2 regions of the Streptomyces sp. NPDC093094 genome follow, and region 2 is predicted to be linked to the other one. Evidence: riboswitches for the same ligand, from Rfam matches in the RefSeq annotation. Region 2 holds a riboswitch; the other holds the start of a gene.

Region 1 (11,380 bases), on a different contig from region 2:
GGGAAACATGCGGAACTGGTTCAGCTCCGTGTACTGGTTCCACCACGAGTCCGGCCGCTACCGGGTCGACAGCTGGGACGACCGCGCCACACCCCCGTACGTCAACAACGAAGCGGCAGGTGAGAAATGACCGTCGAGTCCGTCGAGCCCGCGCCGGCCGGGACGCCCGAACTGCGTGAGCCGCCCGTCGCCGGAGGCGGGATCCCGCTCCTCGGCCACGGCTGGAAGCTCGCCCGCGACCCCCTGAGCTTCATGTCCCGGCTGCGTGACCACGGCGACGTCGTACGCCTGAAGCTGGGCCCGAAGACCGTCTACGCCGTGACCACGCCGGACCTCACCGGAGCCCTCGCCCTCAGCCCCGATTTCAAGATCGACGGCCCGCTGTGGGAGTCCCTGGAGGGCCTGCTCGGCAAGGAGGGCGTGGCCACCGCCAACGGGCCGCGCCACCGCAGGCAGCGGCGCACCATCCAGCCCGCCTTCCGGCTCGACGCGATACCGGCCTACGGCCCGATCATGGAGGAGGAGGCGCACGCCCTCACCGAGCGCTGGCAGCCGGGGCGGACCGTCGACTGCACCTCGGAGTCCTTCCGGGTCGCCGTGCGCATCGCCGCCCGCTGCCTGCTGCGCGGCGAGTACATGGACGAGCGCGCGGAGCGGCTGTGCACCGCCCTCGCCGTCGTCTTCCGGGGCATGTACCGGCGGATGGTCGTGCCGCTCGGCCCGCTGTACCGGCTGCCGCTGCCGGCCAACCGCGCATTCAACCGCGCCCTGGCCGATCTGCATCTCCTCGTCGACGAGATCGTCGCCGAGCGCCGCGCCTCCGGCCAAAGGCCCGACGATCTGCTGACGGCATTGCTGGAGGCGAAGGACGAGAATGGCGATCCCATCGGGGAACAGGAGATCCACGACCAGGTCGTGGCCATACTCACGCCCGGAAGTGAAACCGTGGCGTCCACGATCATGTGGCTCCTGCAGGTGCTCGCCGAACATCCGGAGCACGCCGACAAGGTGCAGCAGGAAGTTGAATCCGTGACCGGTGGCATCCGCCCCGTGGCATTCGGGGACGTCCGCGGGCTCACCCACACCAACAATGTCGTCGTCGAGGCGATGCGTTTGCGACCGGCGGTGTGGATATTGACCCGGCGGGCGGTCGCCGACACCGAACTCGGTGGCTATCGCATTCCGGCCGGGGCCGACATCGTCTACAGCCCGTACGCGATCCAGCGCGACGCGCGTTCGTACGATCGGAACGTGGAGTTCGACCCCGACCGCTGGCTTCCGGAACGCGTCAAGGACGTGCCGAAATACGCCATGAGCCCGTTCAGCGTGGGCAATCGGAAGTGCCCGAGCGACCACTTCTCGATGGCCCAGCTCACGCTGATCACGGCGGCCCTCGCCGCGAAGTACCGCTTCGAGCAGGTGCCCGGGTCCGACGACGTCACCCGGGTGGGCATCACGCTGCGCCCGAACCGTCTGCTGCTGAAGCCCGTGGCGCGGTGAGGGTCAGGCGGCGTCGGCTCCGCGCGCCGGGCCCCGGAAGGTGCGCCGGTAGGTCTGGGGGGTGACACCCACCGCCCGGACGAACTGGTGCCGCAGCGCGGCCGCGTTGCCGAACCCGGTCCGGCCCGCGATCGCGTCCACCGTCTCGTCCGTCGCCTCCAGCAGCCGCTGGGCCAGCAGGACGCGCTGGCGCAGGATCCAGCGGTACGGAGTCGTCCCGGTCTCCTGCTGGAAGCGGCGGGCGAAGGTGCGCGGGGACATGTGCGCGTGCTCGGCGAGCTGCTCGACGGTGACCTCCTGGTGGAGGTTGCGCTCCATCCACCCCAGCACGTCGCCCATCGTGTCGCCCGGGACGGGCGGCAGCGGCCGGTCGACGTACTGCGCCTGCCCGCCGTCGCGGTGCGGGGGCACCACCATCCGGCGGGCGATGGCGTTGGCGACCTCCGGCCCCTCCTCCTTGCGCACCAGATGCAGACAGGCGTCGATACCGGAGGCGGTGCCCGCCGAGGTGATCACCGGGTCGGCGTCCACGTACAGCACGTCCGGTTCGATCACCGCACGCGGGAAGCGCCGGCCCAGCTCCTCCACCTGCCGCCAGTGCGCCGCGCAGCGCCGCCCGTCGAGCAGCCCGGCCGCGCCGAGCACGAAGACGCCGGAGCAGACGCTGAGCACCCGTGCCCCCCGGTCCACCGCCCGGACCAGGGCGTCGAGCAGCTCGGGCGGGTAGTCGCGGGCCACGTAGCCGCTGCCGGCGGGTACGGCGATCAGATCGGCCTCTTCGAGCCGGTCGAGGCCGTACCGCGTGGAGACGGTGAAGCCGGGGACGTGGGTGCTCAGCGTCGGGCCCTCGGCCGAGACGACCGCGAAGTCGTACACCGGAAGTCCCTGGTCGCTCCGGTCGAGGCCGAACACCTCGCAGACGACGCCCAGTTCGAAGGGATGCACGCCGTCCAGCAGCACGGCGGCCACGTTCTTCAGCATGGCTCCAGTGTGCACCCGAAGTGGCAGTAATTCGAGGGTGTGCGTCAGTCCTGCCACTGTCATGAGTGTCGATGGGAAACGACACTTACCGCATGAACGCATTCACGGACTACGTCACGATCGTCGTTCTCTTCCTCGTCCTCGCCGCTCCGGCGCTCGTGGGGGCGGCCCACGAGCGCCGGGTCGACCGTGAGATCAGCGGGGCCCGGCCGGTCCGGCGGACCCGCGGGACTCAGAAGTCCTCGTCCAGGTCGACGGTGCCCTCCACCGCGACCTGGTACGCCGAGGGGCGCCGCTCGAAGAAGTTGGTCAGTTCCTGAACGCCCTGGAGCTCCATGAAGGAGAAGGGGTTCTCCGAGCCGTACACCGGGGCGAAGCCCAGCCGTGTCAGACGCTGGTCGGCGACGCACTCCAGGTACTGCCGCATCGACTCGGTGTTCATGCCGGGCAGGCCGTCGCCGCACAGGTCGCGGGCGAACTGCAGCTCGGCCTCCACCGCCTCCGCGAGCATGTCGGTGACCTGCTGCCGCAGCTCGTCGTCGAACAGGCCGGGCTCCTCCTTGCGGACGGTGTCGACCACGTCGAACGCGAAGGACATGTGCATGGTCTCGTCGCGGAACACCCAGTTGGTGCCCGTGGCGAGGCCGTGCAGCAGGCCCCGGCTGCGGAACCAGTAGACGTACGCGAAGGCGCCGTAGAAGAACAGGCCCTCGATGCACGCGGCGAAGCAGATCAGGTTGAGCAGGAAGCGGCGCCGGTCCGCCCGGGTCTCCAGCCGGTCGAGCTTCTCGACCTCGTTGATCCACTTGAAGCAGAACCCGGCCTTCTCGCGGATGGAGGGGATGTTCTCCACCGCCGCGAACGCGGCCGCCCGGTCGTCGGGGTCGGGCAGATAGGTGTCCAGCAGTGTCAGATAGAACTGGACGTGCACGGCCTCCTCGAACAGCTGGCGCGACAGATACAGCCGTGCCTCGGGGGAGTTGATGTGCTTGTACAGCGTCAGCACCAGGTTGTTCGCCACGATCGAGTCGCCCGTCGCGAAGAACGCGACCAGACGGCCGATCAGGTGCTGCTCGGCCGGCGTCAGCTTCGCGAGGTCGGCGACGTCCGAGTGGAGGTCGACCTCCTCGACGGTCCAGGTGTTCTTGATCGCGTCCCGGTAGCGCTCGTAGAAGTCCGGGTAGCGCATGGGCCGCAGGGTCAGCTCGAAACCCGGGTCGAGGAGGTTGGTGTTGCGTTCGGACGTCACTGGCATGCCTCGCAGGACTCGGGGTTCTCAAGGGAGCAGGCGACGGCCTCGTCGGGGCTCACCTGCTGGACGGGCACGGACGCCTGCGCGGCACGGGCGATCCGGGTCGCCGGGCGCGAGCGCAGGTAGTACGTCGTCTTCAGCCCGGACTTCCAGGCGTACGCGTACATCGAGGAGAGCTTGCCGATGGTCGGCGTCTCCAGGAAGAGGTTCAGGGACTGGGACTGGTCCAGGTACGGCGTACGGGCCGCGGCCATGTCGATCAGGCCGCGCTGCGGGATCTCCCACGCCGTGCGGTACAGCGACCGGACCTCCTCGGGGATCCAGGCGAATCCCTGCACCGACCCGTTGGCCTCGCGCAGCGCCTCCCGCGTCCGGGCGTCCCACACGCCGAGGTCCTTCAGGTCCTGCACCAGGTAGGAGTTGACCTGGAGGAACTCGCCGGACAGCGTCTCGCGCTTGAACAGGTTGGACACCTGCGGCTCGATGCACTCGTAGACGCCCGCGATCGAGGCGATGGTCGCGGTCGGCGCGATGGCCAGGAGCAGGGAGTTGCGCAGACCGACGGCGGCGACACGCGCCCGCAGGGCGTCCCAGCGCTCCGGCCAGGCCGGTTCGACGCCGTAGTGGTCGGGGTGCAGCACGCCCCGGGCCGTACGGGTCTTCTCCCAGGCGGGCAGCGGCCCGTTGCGCTCGGCGAGGTCCGCGGACGCCTCGTACGCGGCGAGCATCACACGCTCGGCGATCCGCGTGGAGAGCGCCTTCGCCTCGGGCGAGTCGAAGGGCAGCCGCAGCTTGAAGAAGACGTCCTGCAGGCCCATCGCGCCGAGGCCCACCGGACGCCACTTGGCGTTGGAGCGGCCCGCCTGCTCGGTCGGGTAGAAGTTGATGTCGACGACCCGGTCGAGGAAGGTGACGGCCGTGCGCACGGTGGCGTCCAGCCGCTCCCAGTCGATGTCCTGGGCGGCCGGGTCGACGAACGCGCCCAGGTTCACCGAACCCAGGTTGCACACGGCCGTCTCGCCGTCGTCGGTGACCTCCAGGATCTCCGTGCAGAGGTTGGAGGAGTGGACGACATGGCCCGGCAGCGCCGTCTGGTTGGCGGTGCGGTTGGCGGCGTCCTTGAAGGTCATCCAGCCGTTGCCGGTCTGTGCGAGGGTGCGCATCATGCGGCCGTACAGATCGCGGGCGGGGATCGTCCTGCGCGCCAGCCCCGCGGCCTCCGCCTTGCGGTACGCCGCGTCGAACTCCTCGCCCCACAGGTCGACCAGCTCGGGCACGTCCGCCGGGGAGAACAGCGACCACTGCCCGTCGGCGTTCACGCGGCGCATGAACTCGTCCGGCACCCAGTGCGCCAGGTTCAGGTTGTGCGTACGGCGGGCGTCCTCGCCGGTGTTGTCGCGCAGCTCCAGGAACTCCTCGATGTCGGAGTGCCAGGTCTCCAGGTAGACCGCGGCGGCGCCCTTGCGGCGGCCGCCCTGGTTCACGGCGGCGACGGAGGCGTCCAGGGTCTTCAGGAACGGCACGATGCCGTTGGAGTGCCCGTTGGTGCCGCGGATCAGCGAACCCCGCGAGCGGATCCGGGAGTACGACAGCCCGATGCCGCCGGCGTGCTTCGACAGCCGGGCGACCTGGTGGTAGCGGTCGTAGATGGAGTCCAGCTCGTCGAGGGGGGAGTCGAGGAGGTAGCAGGACGACATCTGGGGGTGCCGGGTGCCGGAGTTGAACAGCGTGGGGGAGGACGGCAGATAGTCGAGGCGGCTCATGAGCCCGTAGAGCGCGGCGACCTCGTCGACGGACCGGGCGGTGTCGTCCTCGGCGAGGCCGCAGGCGACGCGCAGCAGGAAGTGCTGGGGCGTCTCGACGACCTTGCGGGTGAGCGGGTGCCGCAGCAGGTAGCGGCTGTGCAGGGTGCGCAGGCCGAAGTAGCCGAAGCGGTCGTCGGCGCCGGTGTCGACCAGCGCGTCGAGCCGCTCGGCGTGGAGCCGGACGAACTCCGCGGTCCGGTCGGCGATGAGCCCCTCGCGGTGTCCGACAGCGACGGACCCGGTGAAGGAGGTGACGCCCTGGGAGGCGGCCTCGGCCCGCACGGAGACCGTCAGCAGCCGGGCGGCCAGCCTGCTGTACGCGGGGTCCTCGGCGATGAGACCGGCCGCCGCCTCGGTGGCCAGCTCGCGCAGTTCGGCCTCGTCGGCGCGGGCCGACCGGCCGCGCAGCGCGGCGGCCGCGACCCGGCCGGGGTCGGCGTGGGGCAGGTCGGCGGTCAGCTCGGTGAGGATCCGCAACAGGGCGGTTCCGGGGGCGTCCTCGTCGGTCGGGACGGCTGAGGCCGGGTCCGCTGGCGCGATGGTCACGTGAGGCTCTCCCTCGCTCGGCACGGGGCCTGTGCGAGGGCATGGCGGCTCACGGGCGCACGCGGCGCCGAGCCCGCCGACCCACTCCACGAGGCCCGGACGTCGGGGCACCCGGACCGGTCGGCCGGGGCCGCTGTCGGCAGGTCCTCGGACTGACTTCGAGTGCGGACACGCACAAGCACACCGTTGCGGGACAGTTCCGGATTCGCACCGGATTCCCCTGCGGCGACAGCGAGATGAGCATACATGTGGTGCCGGGCGTGGCGAGCACCCCCATATGTTGTGTCGCAGAGTGTGAGTGCGGGCCGCCGTTGGGTGTACCGACAGCGGCCCGCCGGGGGTTCTCCCGTGCCCCTCGCGCGGTTCTCCGCGCTCCTGGGGACGGCCCCTAGTGGGTCACGGGAAGCTCCTGCTTCACGCCCGGGTCGCCCGCGTCCGCCGTGTAGTCCTCCGGCTTCGTCTCGTCGACGCCCTCGGGGGCCTTGGCGGCCTTCAGGACGAAGGTGAGGACGACCGTCACGGCCACGTTGAGGACGAACGCCGTCAGACCGATGTAGCCGATCTCGCCGATGCCGGGGATCTCCTTCGACGAACCGCCGAAGTGCTTCTGGGTCGGGGAGGCGACCCCGTAGGCGGCGACGGTGCCGTAGAGCATGCCCACGGCCCAGCCGGCGAGCAGGGCCCAGCGGTGGAACCAGCGGGTGAACAGGCCGCCGACGAGGGCCGGGAAGGTCTGCAGGATCCAGATGCCGCCCAGCAGCTGGAAGTTGATGGCGACCGTCTTGTCCATCGTCAGGACGAAGACCAGGGCGCCCACCTTCACCAGCAGGGACACGATCTTGGAGACCTTGGTCTCCTGCGCGGGCGTGGCGTCCGGCTTGATGAAGTCCTTGTAGATGTTGCGGGTGAAGAGGTTCGCCGCCGCGATGGACATGATGGCCGCCGGGACCAGTGCCCCGATGCCGATCGCGGCGAAGGCGACGCCCGCGAACCAGGCCGGGAACATGTTCTCGAACAGCTGCGGGATGGCCAGCTGGCCGTTCTGCACCTTGACCCCGGCCGCGATGGCCATGAAGCCCAGCAGGGCGAGCAGGCCGAGCATCAGGGAGTACAGGGGCAGGATCGTGGTGTTGCGGCGGATCACCTCACGGCTCCTGGAGGAGAGCGTCGCGGTGATCGAGTGCGGGTACATGAACAGCGCCAGCGCCGAGCCGAGCGCCAGCGTGGCGTACGTCCACTGGCCCGCCTCGGCCGGCACCAGCGCCCCGCGCGGTTTGCCCGTCGCCGGGTTGGTCTGGCCGAACGCCTCCGACGCCTTGGCGAAGATGTCGTCGAAGCCGCCCAGCTTGATGGGGATGTAGATGATCGCCACCGCGATGACGATGTAGATCAGCGTGTCCTTCACGAACGCGATCAGCGCCGGCGCGCGCAGCCCCGACGAGTAGGTGTACGCCGCGAGCACGCCGAACGCGATCAGCAGGGGCAGGTCCTTGACGAACCAGTTGGTGTCCTCGCCGCCGCCCACGCCCATCACGTCCAGCACCGCCTGGATGCCGACGAGCTGGAGCGCGATGTACGGCATGGTCGCGAGGATGCCGGTCACGGCCACCGCCAGCGACAGGCCCTTCGAGCCGAAGCGGCCGCGTACGAAGTCGGAGGTCGTCACATAGCCGTGCTTGTGGGAGACCGACCACAGCCGGGGCAGGAAGGTGAAGATCAGCGGGTAGACGAGGATGGTGTAGGGCACCGCGAAGAAGCCCGCCGCGCCCGCCGCGTAGATCGCCGCCGGGACGGCCACGAACGTGTAGGCCGTGTACAGGTCGCCGCCGAGCAGGAACCAGGTGACCCAGGTGCCGAAGGACCGTCCGCCCAGGCCCCATTCGTCGAGGCTGTGCTCGTTCTCGGCCTTGCGCCAGCGCGCGGCCAGGAAGCCCATGGCCGTGACGGCCACGAAGAAGAAGACGAACACGGCGAGAGCGACGCCGTTCACTCCGTCCTTCATCGCTGCTCACCCCCCTTGCGGGCGGCACGCCCGCGCTGGTCGCGCTGCCACAGCTTGTACGCGGTCATGGTCAGCGCCGTCGAGATGGCGACCCAGGCCATCTGGTACCAGTAGAAGAACGGGATTCCGCCGAGAGACGGGTCGGTCCTGGCGTACGAACCGACCCACAGCATGGCGACGAACGGTGCGACGAGACAGAAGCCGATGGCGACGCGCATGGGCGTCACCACCGGCTCTCTGCTCACTTCCGGGGCTTGCGACATCTTGGCGACTCCGTCCCCTCACTGATCACCTGCGTAACGGGCTGGCAATCTAGGTCACGGGACACGGCAGAGGAACCCCTCGCCCGTATATCGGCACCGGCTTTACAAAGTCGCTACTCCGCGGGCTAGTCCATGGGCCGCTTCAGGCGCGCGACGAACTTGTACCGGTCGCCGCGGTAGACCGAGCGCACCCACTCCACCGGCTGGCCCTCGCGGTCGAGGGAGTGCCGGGAGAGCATCAGCATCGGCAGGCCCACGTCGGTGCCGAGCAGGCCGGCCTCGCGCGGGGTGGCCAGCGAGGTCTCGATGGTCTCCTCGGCCTCGGCGAGATGGACGTCGTAGACCTCGGCGAGCGCGGTGTAGAGGGACGTGTACTTCACCAGCGAGCGGCGCAGCGCGGGGAAGCGCTTGGCGGACAGATGGGTGGTCTCGATGGCCATCGGTTCGCCGTTGGCCATGCGCAGCCGCTCGATGCGCAGGACGCGGCCGCCCGCGGCGATGTCGAGGAGCACGGCGAGGCGGTCGTCGGCGGTGATGTAGCCGATGTCGAGCAGCTGTGAGGTCGGCTCCAGGCCCTGGGCGCGCATGTCCTCGGTGTAGGAGGTCAGCTGGAGCGCCTGGGAGACCTTGGGCTTGGCCACGAAGGTGCCCTTGCCCTGGATGCGTTCGAGCCGGCCCTCGACGACGAGTTCCTGGAGTGCCTGGCGCACGGTGGTGCGGGAGGTGTCGAACTCGGCGGCCAGGGTGCGCTCGGGCGGGACGGGGGTGCCGGGCGGCAGCGTCTCCGTCATGTCGAGCAGATGCTTCTTCAGGCGGTAGTACTTGGGCACGCGCGCGGTACGGACGGTCGCCCCACCCTCGTTCTCCGCACTGCTGACGTCGGTGCTCATGCTCTGCCTTCCCGGCTCCGGGTGCCGAAGCGACCGACATGCTCATCGGCCGCGGCTCACATCGTGGCACGGCTTCGCGGGCGGGTCTCCAGTCCGGCGCCTCCGCACGCTCCGTGATCTCCTCTGTATACCCCTGGGGCCCTCGTTGGTCTAGTCCAACACCTTGTCAAGACGGGGTGGTCCAGTCGCAGTGGTCCGTCCGTTTGGTCGCTTGCGGAATGAAAGGTCCCTGCATATCTCGGTCCCATCACGGACGCCCGGAGCCCGCTTGAACACCCTTGACAGCCCTATTGGTCTGGGCCAAGCTCCGGGTACTGGTCTACACCATTGGTCCAGGTCCCGGCCCCACGGAACGATACGCACGGCGTTGACGCCTCACCGCGGGGACGAGGGGGGTTTGTGGCATCCCTGAGGAGGGTGGCGTGAAGCGCAAGCTGGTAGCCGCGATCGGTATCGCGGGCATGATCTTCTCCATCGCGGCGTGCGGGGGCAGTGACGACAACGGAAGCGGCGGCGACAAGGGCGGCGACGCCAAGGAGCTGACCGTCTGGCTGACCGTCGACGCGCAGAACAACTGGCCCGAGCTGGTGAAGGCCGCCGACGACGCGGTCGCCAAGAAGCACCCCGGCATCAAGATCAAGCACGAGTACTACGGCTGGCCGGACAAGAACGCCAAGCTCGACGCCGTTCTCGCCACGGACAAGGCCCCCGACGTCGTCGAGATGGGCAACACCGAGATGCTCCCGTACGTCGTCAAGGGCGCGTTCGCCCCGGTCGACCCGGCGAAGTTCGACCAGTCCGACGCCTGGCTCGACGGCCTCAAGGACTCGGTGACGTACGAGGGCAAGACCTACGGCGTGCCGTACTACGCCGGTACCCGCGTGGGCAACTTCCGCAAGGACGTCTTCGGCCAGGTCGGCGTCAAGGCCGCCCCGAAGACCTACGCCGAGCTCACCGCCGCCCTGGACAAGGTCCAGAAGAAGCAGGGCGACAAGTTCAACGCCTGGTACCAGCCCTCCCGCGACTGGTACGCCGCCATGTCCTTCGTCTACGACGCCGGCGGCTCCATCGCCAAGGAGGAGGGCGGCCAGTGGAAGGCCAGCCTCTCCTCGCCCGAGTCCCTCAAGGGCCTCAGCGAGTTCAAGAAGGTCCTGGACACCTACATGCACGGTGACAAGACCAAGGACGAGGCCGACCGCTACATCGTCTACGGCCAGGGCAAGTCCGGCATGATCTTCGCCCCGGCCTGGGAGGGCGGCAGCGCCGCCGACCCGAAGAACGACAAGACCGGCAAGCTCAAGGACAACGTCGAGAACTTCGTGATGCCCGGCCCGTCCGGCAAGAACCTCCCGGTCTTCCTCGGCGGTTCCGACCTCGCCGTCCCGGTGAAGTCCGACGCGCAGGACGTCGCCGCCGAGTGGATCAACGCCCTCACCGGCGCCGCCGGCCAGAAGGGTCTGATGGGCAAGGGCAACCTGCCCAACAACAAGACCGACCTCGCCACCCTGAAGAACGACCCGGCGACGGTCGTCCCGGCCACCGCCGCCGAGTCCAACTGGTTCGTCCCGATGGCGCCCGGCTGGGGCCAGGTCGAGAAGGCCCAGGTCCTGCAGAACATGCTGCAGAGCATCGGCACCGGCAAGAAGTCGGTCGAGGACGCCGCGAAGGAAGCGGACGCCGCGATCGACAAGGTCATCAACACCAAGTGACCTGAGGCGGGGCTCCGTTGCAGGCGGAGCCCCGCCCTTCTTTCCGTAGGACCTGTACGACCTGAGGTACCGCCAAGGAGCGCGCGATGAGTGCCGACACGACCACCCCTGCCAAGGTGCCGCCTCAGCGGCAGGCGCCACCGCCGGCCGCCCAGGACCACCCCCGCGCGAAACGGACGTACGGCCCGGCCGTCACCGCCTGGCTGCTGCTCGCGCCCTGTCTGCTGATCCTCGCCCTGGTCATGGGCTATCCGCTCGTCCGCCTGGTCACCCTGTCCTTCCAGAAGTTCGGCCAGCCCCAGCTGTGGGGCTTCCAGCCGGCCGAGTCGGTCGGCTTCGAGAACTTCTCCAAGGTGCTCGGCGACAGCGAGTTCTGGACCGTCGTCCTGCGCACGGTGCTCTTCGCCCTCGGCGCGGTGATCTTCACGATGG
Region 2 (11,380 bases):
TCGTTCTGCGTGGGCCTGGACCGCACGGTGGAGGTGCCCGGGTACGGGCCGGTGACCTACGACCTCGCCTACGGCGGCAACTTCTACGCGTTCGTCGAACTGGACGCGCTGGGGCTGCCGTTCGACCGGGCCCGGGGGGACGATCTGCTCGCCGCGGGGCTGGCGGTGATGGAGGCGGTGAACGCGTCGCCCGGCCACCGGCCCGTCCATCCTGCGCAGCCGGAGATCGCCGGACTCAAGCACGTGTACCTCGCCGCTCCCGGGTCGGACGCGCGGCGCTCGCGGCACGCGATGGCCATCCACCCCGGCTGGTTCGACCGTTCGCCGTGCGGCACCGGCACCTCGGCGCGGATGGCCCAGCTGCACGCGCGCGGGGAGCTGCCGCTGGACCGGGACTTCGTCAACGAGTCGTTCATCGGGACCGAGTTCACCGGCCGGCTGGTGGCGCGGACGGAGGTCGGCGGGGTGCCCGCGGTGGTGCCGCGGATCACGGGCCGGGCCTGGATCACGGGCACGGCCCAGTACTTCCTCGACCCGGACGACCCGTTCCCGGCGGGGTTCCTGCTGTGAGGGACGACTGCCGTACGGCCCCGGCGAAAACAACGTGACATTGTACTCTGGTGCTTCCGCGGCGGCACGAAGGGAACACCATGGGGCACCTCCAGCGCAACCTCGTCACGACCCGCGAGCGGCTGCGTGACCAGGTCGCCCACGCCCTGCGGGCCGCGCTGATCTCCGGTGAACTCCAGCCGGGCGAGGTGTACTCGGCGCCCGGGCTCGCGGAGGACTTCGGCATCTCCGCGACGCCCGTGCGCGAGGCGATGCTCGATCTCGCCCGCGAAGGTCTCGTCGAGCCGGTGCGCAACAAGGGCTTCCGGGTCACCGAGGTCGACGAGCGCGACCTCGACCAGTACAGCGAGATCCGCATGCTCATCGAGGTCCCGATGATCGGCCGGATCACCCGCAGCGCCTCCCGTGAGCAGCTGGAGGCGCTGCGGCCGGTGGCCGGGATGATCGTGGCCGCGGCCCGCGAGCACGACCTGATCGGCTATCTGGAGGCCGACCGGCAGTTCCATCTCTCGCTGCTGGCGCTCGGCGGCAACGACCGGCTGGTCGAGACCGTCGGCGACCTGCGCAAGCGGTCGCGCCTGTACGGGCTGACCACGCTCGACGAGAGCGACCGGCTGATCCCCTCGGCCGAGGAGCACATCGAGCTGCTCGATCTGATGGTGGCCGGGGACGCGGAGGGCGCCGAGCGGTGCATGAGCCGCCACCTCGGGCATGTGCGCTCGCTGTGGGCCGAGGGCGACCGGTCCCGTGAACGCCCCGTCCCCCGCGCCCGCGTCCGCGCGGGGAAGCCGGCCACGGCGTCCTGAGTCCCGGGACGGACCTCCCCCGGTCCGCGCACCGTGACGATGATCACGGTCTGCGGCCGGAGGGCCGGGCGGGGCGCGGGGGGTGGCGTCCCGGGGCCGGGGCACGGTCCGTGCGCCCCCCGGGGTGTGCTTGTCACCGTCCTGTCCCGGGCACTAGTGTCACCACGCCTTGGTGAACGGGAAATCCGGTGCGAAACCGGTGCGGCCCTCGCCACTGTGATCGGGAAGTCCGGCTCCGGCCCTCACGGGCAGCCACTGGGTCCTTGCGACCCGGGAAGGCGGAGTTCGGGCGGTGGTACCCGTCAGCCAGGAGACCGGCCAAGGCGCGTCAACCATCCACGAGGTGCTGGAGAGGGTCTGCCGGGCCATGCACATAGCCGAGGGTTTTCTGCCTCCGGCGCACGCGATCGCCTGGGGCGTCGCGTCCGCCCCGTTTGTCGTCCACGGAGTCCGCTCCCTCACCCGTGAGGTCAGGGAGCATCCCGAGAGCACTCTGCTCCTCGGCGCCTCCGGAGCGTTCACGTTCGTCCTGTCCGCGCTCAAGCTGCCGTCGGTGACCGGGAGTTGTTCCCACCCCACCGGAACCGGGCTGGGCGCCGTCCTGTTCCGGCCGCCGGTCATGGCGGTGCTGGGCACCATCACCCTGCTGTTCCAGGCCCTGTTGCTGGCCCACGGCGGCCTGACCACGCTCGGCGCCAACGTCTTCTCCATGGCGATCGCCGGCCCCTGGGTGGGCTACGGCGTCTACCGTCTGCTGCGCCGCCTCGACGTGCCGCTGATGGCCGCCGTGTTCTTCGGGGCGTTCCTCGCCGACCTGGCGACGTACTGCGTGACCAGCGTGCAGCTGGCGCTCGCCTTCCCGGACCCCGGCAGCGGGTTCCTGGGCGCGCTCGGCAAGTTCGGTTCCATCTTCGCCGTGACGCAGATCCCGCTCGCGGTGAGCGAGGGCCTGCTGACGGTGCTGGTGATGCGGCTGCTCACCCAGTCCAGCAAGGGCGAGCTGACCCGTCTGGGCGTCCTGGCGGCCCGGCGCGAGGACGAGGCGGTGGCCCGGTGAAACGCAACACGAAGATCAATCTACTGCTGCTGGCCCTGGTCGCCGCGCTCGCCGTGCTGCCGCTGGCGCTCGGTCTGGGCGACCACAAGGAGGAGCCCTTCACCGGCGCCGACGCCGAGGCGGAGACGGCGATCACCGAACTCGAACCGGACTACGAGCCCTGGTTCTCGCCGCTGTACGAACCGCCGTCCGGTGAGATCGAGTCGGCGCTGTTCTCCCTCCAGGCGGCCCTCGGGGCGGGTGTCCTCGCCTACTACTTCGGGCTGCGCCGCGGCCGCCGCCAGGGCGAGGAGAAGGCCCTGGCACGGCGCGGGGACGAGCACGGCCCCGGACACGACGGCACGGCGGCCGAGGACACCCGCTCGGGTGCCGGGCAGGGCTGACCCCGCGTGCTGCCCATCGACGCGGCGGCGCACGGCAGTCGCTGGCGCCACCGCCACCCCGTGGACAAGGCCGTGCTCGGGCTCGGCCTGACCCTGCTCGCGATCTCCCTGCCGCCCTGGCCGGGCGCGGCCCTCGTCCTGGTCACCGCGCTCGTGGTGCTGCTGGGTCCGGCGGGCGTGCCCGGGGCCCGGCTGTGGCGTGCCTACCGGGTGCCGCTCGGCTTCTGCGCGTCGGGCGCGGTGACGCTGCTGGTCCAGGTCGGCGGGCCCGGCGGGCCGCTGTCCCCGGCCGACGGAGGTGCCGTACGGGCCGGGGAGCTGATGCTGCGCACGTCGGCCGCCTCGCTGGGCGTGCTGCTGTTCGCGTTCACCACGCCGATGTCCGATCTGCTGCCCCGGCTGGTGCGGGCCGGGGTGCCCGCGCCCGTCGTGGACGTGGCGCTGGTGACGTACCGCATGAGCTTTCTGCTGCTGGACTCGGTGCGGCGGATCCGCGAGGCGCAGGCCGCGCGGCTCGGACACACCACCCGCGCGGCGACCTGGCGTTCGCTCGGCGGACTCGGTGCCACCGCGTTCGTGCGCGCCTTCGACCGGGCGTCGCGGCTCCAGTCCGGGCTCGCCGGGCGCGGCTACGACGGCACCCTGCGGGTCCTGGTGCCCGAGGCGCGGATCTCCGTCCCCTTCACGGCGGGTGCGCTGGCGCTGCTGGCGGCCGTCACCGCACTCACCTTCGTCCTGGAAAGGCTCCTGCCGTGAGCGAACCGCCCCTCGTCGCCCTGCACGGCGCGTCCTTCGCCTACGACGACGGCCCGCTGGTGCTCGACGGTCTGGACTTCGAGGTGCGTGAGGGCCGTGCGCTGGCGCTGCTCGGCCGCAACGGCACCGGCAAGACGACCCTGATGCGCCTGCTGAGCGGCGGACTGCGGCCGCGCGCGGGGCGGCTGACCGTCGAGGGCGAGCCGGTGTCGTACGGCCGGGCCGGGCTGACCCGGCTGCGCACGACGGTCCAGTTGGTCGTGCAGGACCCGGACGACCAGCTGTTCGCCGCGTCCGTCGGACAGGACGTGTCCTTCGGGCCGCTGAACCTGGGCCTGCCCGACACCGAGGTGCGGGCGCGGGTGGCTCAGGCGCTGGCCGCGCTGGACATCACCGCGCTGGCCGACCGTCCCACGCATCTGCTGTCGTACGGGCAGCGCAAGCGCACCGCGATCGCCGGGGCCGTCGCCATGCGGCCGCGGGTGCTGATCCTCGACGAGCCGACCGCGGGCCTGGACCCGGACGGCCAGGAGCGGCTCCTCGGCACGCTGGAGGGGCTGCGGGCGGGCGGCACCACGGTGGTGATGGCGACCCATGACGTGGATCTCGCCCTGCGCTGGGCCGACGACGCGGCCCTGCTCACCCCCGGCGGCGTCCACACGGGTCCGGTCGCCGCGACGCTGGCCCGCACCGACCTGCTGGCCCGGGCGGGCCTGCGGCTGCCGTGGGGCGTCGCGGCAGCGGACGTCCTGCGCGCCCAGGGCCTGCTCACCGGCACGGACAGCGGTCCCCGTACTCCCGAGGAACTGGCGGCGCTCGCGCCCCGCCCGGCGGCACGGGACTGAACCCGCCGGCCGGGCCGGCCCCGTGGGGGCTGCCTGACCGCCGTGGGCGCGGTCGGGGCCGTCGCCCTCGTGTCCACCGTGCTCGCCGTGCGCGCGAAGGCGCTGATGACAGCGGTCGTCCAGGAGGTGACGGCCGTGCTGGTCGCCGTGGTCGTCGTCGGTGGCGCCGCCGCGCGGCAGGACGAGGACGCCGCTCACCGGGCGGGCGACGGCTGCCGCCCGGCCCCGTCGGCACCCCGCCGCCAGAGCCGGCCATCCTGTCCTGATCTTGGCTGAACCTCCGTCCCGCGGATCCCGTCTGGCTGTACGACCTGGCCACCGCGGCCGGACGACTCCCCCGGCGCACCGCCCCGTTGCGGCGCCGGGCCGTCCGGCGGAAGGCCGACCACCGGACCCGTAGAGACGGAGAAGACCCTTTATGAGTCTGTCCACCCCCCACAGAACGACGGCGCGGCGGATCGCCGCCGCGGCGGCCGCGTCCGGCGCGGCGCTCGCCCTCACCGCCGCCTCCGTCGGCACCTCCCACGCCGCGGACACCTCCGCGGACCGCGGCCGTCCGACCTCGCAGATCATCGGCGGCGTCGGGCAGGCCGACGGCAAGCACCCGTTCATCGCCGCGCTGCTCCAGAAGGGCACGGGCAGCCCGTTCGACCGCCAGTTCTGCGGGGGCAGCCTGCTCTCCCCGCAGATGGTCATGACGGCCGCGCACTGTGTGCTGGGCACCAAGCCCAAGGAGATCGAGACCGTCGTCGGACGCACGGTCCTGTCGAAGAAGAACCAGGGCCGGCTGCGCCAGGTGACCGACATCGTCGTCCACCCCCGCTACGCCCGCGGCCAGGAGGCGTACGACATCGCCTTCCTGATCCTCGACAAGCCCGTCCAGGGCATCGCGCCGGTCCACCTGCCCACCGAGGGCACCGACGCGCTGATCCGCCCGGGCGCCCAGGCCACCGTCATCGGCTGGGGCAACACCAATACCGAGGTGACGGCCTACGCGGACCGGCTGCGCGCGGTGAACGTGCCGATCGTGTCGCACATCGAGTGCAAGGCTTCGTACGCGGAGTACGACAAGAAGGTCAACGTCTGCGCGGGCGTCGAGGGCAAGGACTCCTGCCAGGGCGACAGCGGCGGCCCGCTGTTCCGCAAGCTGAAGGGCCGTCAGGGCGTCTACCAGATAGGCGTCGTGTCGTACGGCGACGGCTGCGCCGAGCAGGGCGCTCCGGGCGTGTACACGTACACCGGCTCCCACGAGCTGTGGAAGACGCTGGACGAGTCGGCCAAGGGCAAGAAGGTCAAGAGGCTGCTCGGCCGCTGAGCCGGCGGATCCGCACAGGGTTCCCGGGCGGGACGCGACCGTGTCCCGCCCGGGGCCCCGCCGGACGCCCCGCCGGATCCGTCCCCGGATCCCGCGGGGCGTCCCTCGCTAGATCCCGAAGGGCGCCGCGTACCGGACGGTGCCGGCCGGCAGGGGGTGGCCGGGGTCCAGGGCGAGTGCCATGAGGGCCTCGTCCGGGACGTCGAAGGTCACCCCGATGCCGTGGACGGAGGCGCGGGTGAAGCCGAACCTCGGGTAGTACGACGGGTGCCCGAGCACGGTGACGTACCGCTCGCCCAGCTCCGTGGCGGCACGCAGCGCGGCCCGGATCGCGGCCGAGCCGGCACCGGTGCCCTGATGCCCGGGCAGGACGGCCACCGGCGCCAGGCACAGCGCCGGTACGTCGCCGATGTGGCAGCGGGTCAGCAGCGCGTGCCCGACGACGGTGCCGTCGGGGAGGGCCGCCACCAGGGACAGCCCGTCGATCCATGCCTCGTCGGTCCGCAGCGCGTCGACGAGGTCGGCCTCCAGCGGGGTGTCGAAGGCGGCCAGCTCGATCGCGCGGACGGCGGGGAGGTCGGCGCCGGTCTCGGCGCGTGTGATCCAGTCATCGGTCATGACAGGTGAAGGTTCCGTTTCCGGGTGTCGTCTCGAGGAGGCCCCGCGAGCTCACGCTCCCGGCGGGGTGGAATCAGGTCGACGTCAGGCCGTGGCCCGGGACGTGAGCGGGGTCCGGGCGCTGCGCGCGGCAGCGGCCATGTGCACGGACATCGGCTCGCCTCCCTGTTTCCCTCGCCTCGGTCACTCCGGCGTGCCGACCCTAGCAGGCCCCCGTGCTCCCGCCCGCTGCGCTGCGCGCCGCCGACGGCCGCGGCGGGTCGGCCCCCAGGGCTTGAGCACCGAGACCGCGGTCATGAAGACGTAGGCGGACAGCGACACCGCGGGCCCGAACAGCACATCGCCGGGATCGGGCAGGGGGCCGCCCCGTACGACGGCGTCCACGGCGGAGTCGACGCCGGGCCGCAGGGCGAGGACGGTGGCGGTGGTCGTGACCAGGGTCAGCCAGAACTTCACCTGGACCCAGCGGTGCCGGGCCAGACCCCATGGAGTGCCCAGAGCCAGCAGCAGCCCGCTGAGGAGCGTCAGGAGGGCGGCGGGGAGCAGCAGCCGGTCCGTGAACAGTTTCATGGTGCGCACCGACGCCTCCAGCGTCACGGCGTCGCCGGTGGTGGCCGCGGTGATCCCGAGCGCGAGCAGCCCCAGGGTGAGCCCGAGCCAGCAGGCGGCGGCGGTGACATGGACGACGAGGGCCGCCCGGCGGGCGGTGCGGTTGAGTTTCACGGGCTCCACGGTGCCGGGGCGCGGCGCCGGCGGCGTCCCACGGCGGGAGTGACCTCGGCTGCTCAGCCGGGCGTACGGCGGCCCTCCGCTTCGGCGGTGCCGTGTGCGCGGCGCGTCCGGCGCGGGGCCGGCAGCGGGGTGAGCGGGGCGCGTCCCCGCGGTCCCCCCGGGTCCGGCTCCGTCCCGTCCCGCCGGCTCCGTCCCGTCCCGCCGGGCCCGTACCGTGCCCGGGGCGGCGAACCGCACCGGCGCCACCGGCACTTCCCCCTTCCGGTCCCCCCTCCCCGGCCTCGGCCCTGCGTCACGGTGGACGTCACCCGGAGTCACAGACCGTGGCCCGGACGCGGGGCGGGGGGCGCCGGCGGACGCGGCGTCAGCCGAGCTGGGCGGCCAGCCAGGCGCGCACCTCGGGGGTCACCGGGTCGGTGATGTCGTCGAACTCGGTGTGCTTCGTGAGGAACTTGGCGACGTAGGGGCAGACGGGCACGATCCGCAGGCCGAGTGCGCGGACGTCGGCGAGCGCCTCCCGGACGAGCACGGAGGCCAGTCCCTGTCCGGCGAAGGCGTCGTCGACCTCGGTGTGGAAGAAGACGCGCTGAGTGCCGTGGTCGCGGTAGGCGGTGAGGCCGGCGCGGGTGTCGCCGACGTGGATCTCGTAGCGGTGGCGGTCGTCGGCGCGGCGGACGGTGGGGGTCGCCTGGGTCTCGCTCATGGGCGGGGTCCTCTCGGTTCGGGTCAGGCGCGCGGCGGGTTGCGGCGCGGGGTGAGGGTGGCGTGGGGCAGGGCGGGCGCGGGCAGCCGGCCGCCGGGGTGGTCCTGGACGGCGCCGAAGCGGTCGGAGGCGTTCTGCCAGTCCTCGCGGGCGCGGGCGATGTCGTCGTGGCTGCGGCCGATGAAGTTCCACCACATGACGATCTCCTCCTCGAACGGGGTGCCGCCGAGCAGCACGGCGCGTGCCGGGCCGTCGGACTCGTTGCGCAGGGTGAGGGCGGCGGCGCCGGGGTGGACGTAGCCGAGTTCGGCCGCGTCGAGGGCGGTGCCGGCCACGCGGACGCGGCCCCGGTCGACGAGGAGGCCGTGCTCGAACTCCGGGTCGACGGCGAGGGTGAGGGCGGCGTGCGGGGCGAGGACGATCTCGGCGCCGAGCAGGGGTGTGAAGGCAGGCACGGGCGAGGTGGACCCGGCGAGGGTGCCGAGGAAGACACGGATCTCGGCGGCGTCGGTGCGCACGGGCTCGGGGACGTGGTGCCGGAAGTCGCGCCGGGTATGACGGTGCGCCTCGGGCAGGGCGACCCAGAGCTGGACGCCGTGCAGGACGGTGGTGCGCGGTGTGGAGACCTCGGAGTGGGCGATGCCGTGGCCGCCGGTCATGAGGTTGAGCTCGCCGGGGCGGACGAGGGCGTGGCTGCCGAGGCTGTCGCGGTGCTCGATCTCACCGCTGAACAGCCAGCTCACGGTCTGCAGGCCGGTGTGCGGATGCGGGGCGACGACCATGCCGCCGGTGTCGGCGACGTCGTCGGGGCCGTAGTGGTCGGCGAAGCACCAGGCGCCGATCAGGGTGCGCGCCCGCTGCGGCAGGGTGCGCCGCACGGTCATGGCCCGTGGTCCGCCGAGGGGCACGTCGCGCGGGGTGAGCACGTCCACGCGGGGCTCGGGCGCGCTCGGGGGTCCGGGTGCCTCCCCGGTGGCGCGGCGCGGCGCGACGGGGTCGGTCTCGACGTTGCTCATCGGGGGCCTCCACAACCATGATAGTTTACGCTTCAACAATAGCCGTGCGGGTAGCGTACCGCAGCACCAGCAGGCAACGGCGCCCGAAGGAGCCCAGGTTGAACAGCGTCCCCGAGCCCCGCCCCGAGCGGATCTTCGTCGACAAGCAGAGCCCGAAGGCGTATCACGCGCTGGTGCAGACCGCCGAGACCGTGCGCGCCGTCGCCGCCGACGCCGGCCTCGACCGACTGCTGGTGGAGCTGGTCAACCTCCGGGTGTCGCAGCTCAACGGCTGCGCCTACTGCCTGCACACGCACACCCGGGCGGCGCTGCGCGCGGGCGAGACCACCCAGCGCCTGGGCGTGCTCGCGGCCTGGCGCGACGCCGAGCTGTACACCCCCGCCGAACGGGCCGCCCTCGCCCTGGCGGAGGCGACGACCGTCCCGTCCGACATCGCCGCGCGGGACGCGGCCTACGCGGCCGCGCGGGAGGTGTTCACCGAGGACCAGATCTCCGCGGTGATCTGGGTGGCGATCACCATCGGCGCGTTCAACCGGGTCTCGGTCATGAGCGGCCACCCCGTACGGGCCGAGCACTGATCCACTCTCGCACGGCCCCCGCTCCCCCGGAGCGCCGCGGGGTCCGGCAGGACGGCCGGTACGTCGGCAGGCAGCAGCCGTGCGCCGACGGACAGCAGCCGTGCGCCGACGGCGGCTTCCGCGCCCGGGACAGGCGAAGGCGCGGGACGGGCGAAGGCACGGAACGGGCACAGGCACGGGCGCGGGCGCGGACAGTCGGCGGGCGGCACGTTCTCGGCGCACTGCCACGGCAGTTGCGGCCGCCCGCGCCACCGGCCGTCCAGGCGACCGGCCACCCGCGCCGCCTATCACCCACGGCCGCCCGGCGCCCGGGGTCCGGGGTCCGGGGTCCGGGGTCCGGGGTCCGGCGTCCGGGGTCCGGCGTCCGGGGTCCGGCGTCCGGGGTCCGGCGTCCGGGGTCCGGCGTCCGGGGTCCGGCGTCCGGGGTCCGGCGTCCGGCGCCTCAGAGGCCCTCTCGGCGCCGGGGGTTCGCCGACCCGGCCCGCTTCAGCCGGGCGTTCCGCGGCGCGTACGGGTTCGCACCGCGGCGGTGACGGGCCGTGCGCGGCCTCGACGGAAGCGCGCGGGACCGGCACCGCTCGCGCGGGGACCGGCCCGGCGGCGGAGAGCCCGCTCCGGACCTGCGGTCAGGACCCGCGGCCGCACACGTCGTTCGACGGGAGCACATCCGGCTTGGTTCGTTCGTTTCCTTGAATGACTCGTGTTTATGAGGGTAGGTTCGGCGGCATGACCGCATCCGGGACCCCGACGACCGCCGAGGAACTGCGCGGTGCGGGCCTGCGGGTGACGGCCGCCCGCGTCGCACTGCTGGAGACCGTGCGCGCCGGTGACCACCTCGGCGTCGAGGCCCTCGCGGCCGGGGTGCGCGACCGGGTGGGCCACATATCCCTCCAGGCCGTGTACGAGGCCCTGCACGCGCTCACCTCGGCGGGCCTCGTCCGCCGGATCGAGCCGGCGGGCAGCCCGGCCCGGTTCGAGGGACGCGTCGGGGACAACCACCACCATGTCGTCTGCCGATCGTGCGGCGCCGTCGCCGACGTCGACTGCGCGGTCGACGAGGCTCCCTGCCTCACCGCCTCCGACGACCACGGCTTCGCCATCGACGAGGCCGAGGTCATCTACTGGGGCCTGTGCCCCGCCTGTTCCACCACCCGTAGTTCGTGAGCACGTGATCCGCTTACAGTCCGGAAGGATTGCAATGTCCGAGAACCACGACGCAATCGTCACAGACGCGAAGACCGAGGACGGAGGCGGCTGCCCGGTCGCGCACGGTCGCGCCGCGCACCCGACCCAGGGCGGCGGCAACCGGCAGTGGTGGCCGGAGCGGCTCAACCTGAGGATCCTCGCCAAGAACCCCGCCGTGGCGAACCCGCTCGGCGAGGAGTTCGACTACGCCGAGGCGTTCAAGAGCCTCGACCTCGCGGCCGTGAAGCGTGACATCGCCGAGGTGCTCACCACTTCCCAGGACTGGTGGCCGGCCGACTTCGGGCACTACGGCCCCTTCATGATCCGCATGGCCTGGCACAGCGCGGGCACCTACCGCATCAGCGACGGCCGCGGCGGCGCCGGCGCCGGACAGCAGCGCTTCGCCCCGCTGAACAGCTGGCCCGACAACGCCAACCTGGACAAGGCACGCCGCCTGCTGTGGCCGGTGAAGAAGAAGTACGGCCAGCAGATCTCCTGGGCCGACCTGATGATCCTCACCGGCAACGTCGCCCTGGAGTCGATGGGCTTCGAGACGTTCGGCTTCGCCGGTGGCCGCGAGGACGTCTGGGAGGCGGAGGAGGACGTCTACTGGGGCCCCGAGACCACCTGGCTGGACGACCGCCGCTACAGCGGGGATCGTGAGCTGGAGAGCCCGCTGGGCGCGGTCCAGATGGGCCTGATCTACGTCAACCCCGAGGGCCCCAACGGCAATCCGGACCCGGTCGCCGCGGCCCGCGACATCCGCGAGACGTTCCGCCGGATGGCGATGAACGACGAGGAGACCGTCGCCCTGAT

Evidence for each region. Region 2 has a riboswitch for cobalamin ahead of ACIQGV_RS08635 (energy-coupling factor ABC transporter permease). Riboswitches for the same ligand answer to the same signal wherever they lie in the genome.
Region 1: it holds a riboswitch for cobalamin, as region 2 does, so the genes downstream of both, ACIQGV_RS17005 (ribonucleoside-diphosphate reductase subunit alpha) here and ACIQGV_RS08635 (energy-coupling factor ABC transporter permease) in region 2, are expected to answer to the same signal.

Annotation. Positions count from the first base shown of each region.
Region 1 covers NZ_JBIVOX010000007.1:195,749-207,128, reverse strand. The annotation lists gene cyc1 (epi-isozizaene synthase) at 1-130, shown strand, start outside; gene ACIQGV_RS17020 (cytochrome P450) at 127-1,500, shown strand; gene ACIQGV_RS17015 (GlxA family transcriptional regulator) at 1,504-2,481, opposite strand; gene ACIQGV_RS17010 (ribonucleotide-diphosphate reductase subunit beta) at 2,714-3,736, opposite strand; gene ACIQGV_RS17005 (ribonucleoside-diphosphate reductase subunit alpha) at 3,727-6,084, opposite strand; cobalamin riboswitch at 6,205-6,374, opposite strand; gene mctP (monocarboxylate uptake permease MctP) at 6,473-8,086, opposite strand; gene ACIQGV_RS16995 (DUF3311 domain-containing protein) at 8,083-8,349, opposite strand; gene ACIQGV_RS16990 (GntR family transcriptional regulator) at 8,475-9,239, opposite strand; gene ACIQGV_RS16985 (extracellular solute-binding protein) at 9,662-10,948, shown strand; gene ACIQGV_RS16980 (carbohydrate ABC transporter permease) at 11,035-11,380, shown strand, end outside.
Region 2 covers NZ_JBIVOX010000003.1:565,071-576,450, reverse strand. The annotation lists gene ACIQGV_RS08645 (proline racemase family protein) at 1-570, shown strand, start outside; gene ACIQGV_RS08640 (GntR family transcriptional regulator) at 651-1,376, shown strand; cobalamin riboswitch at 1,530-1,714, shown strand; gene ACIQGV_RS08635 (energy-coupling factor ABC transporter permease) at 1,744-2,433, shown strand; gene ACIQGV_RS08630 (energy-coupling factor ABC transporter substrate-binding protein) at 2,430-2,816, shown strand; gene cbiQ (cobalt ECF transporter T component CbiQ) at 2,823-3,572, shown strand; gene ACIQGV_RS08620 (energy-coupling factor ABC transporter ATP-binding protein) at 3,569-4,417, shown strand; partial or broken gene ACIQGV_RS08615 (DUF6234 family protein) at 4,436-4,693, shown strand; gene ACIQGV_RS08610 (S1 family peptidase) at 4,836-5,732, shown strand; gene ACIQGV_RS08605 (GNAT family N-acetyltransferase) at 5,841-6,350, opposite strand; gene ACIQGV_RS08600 (DUF2269 family protein) at 6,534-7,073, opposite strand; gene ACIQGV_RS08595 (GNAT family N-acetyltransferase) at 7,447-7,785, opposite strand; gene ACIQGV_RS08590 (pirin family protein) at 7,809-8,801, opposite strand; gene ACIQGV_RS08585 (carboxymuconolactone decarboxylase family protein) at 8,900-9,379, shown strand; gene ACIQGV_RS08580 (Fur family transcriptional regulator) at 10,106-10,543, shown strand; gene katG (catalase/peroxidase HPI) at 10,578-11,380, shown strand, end outside.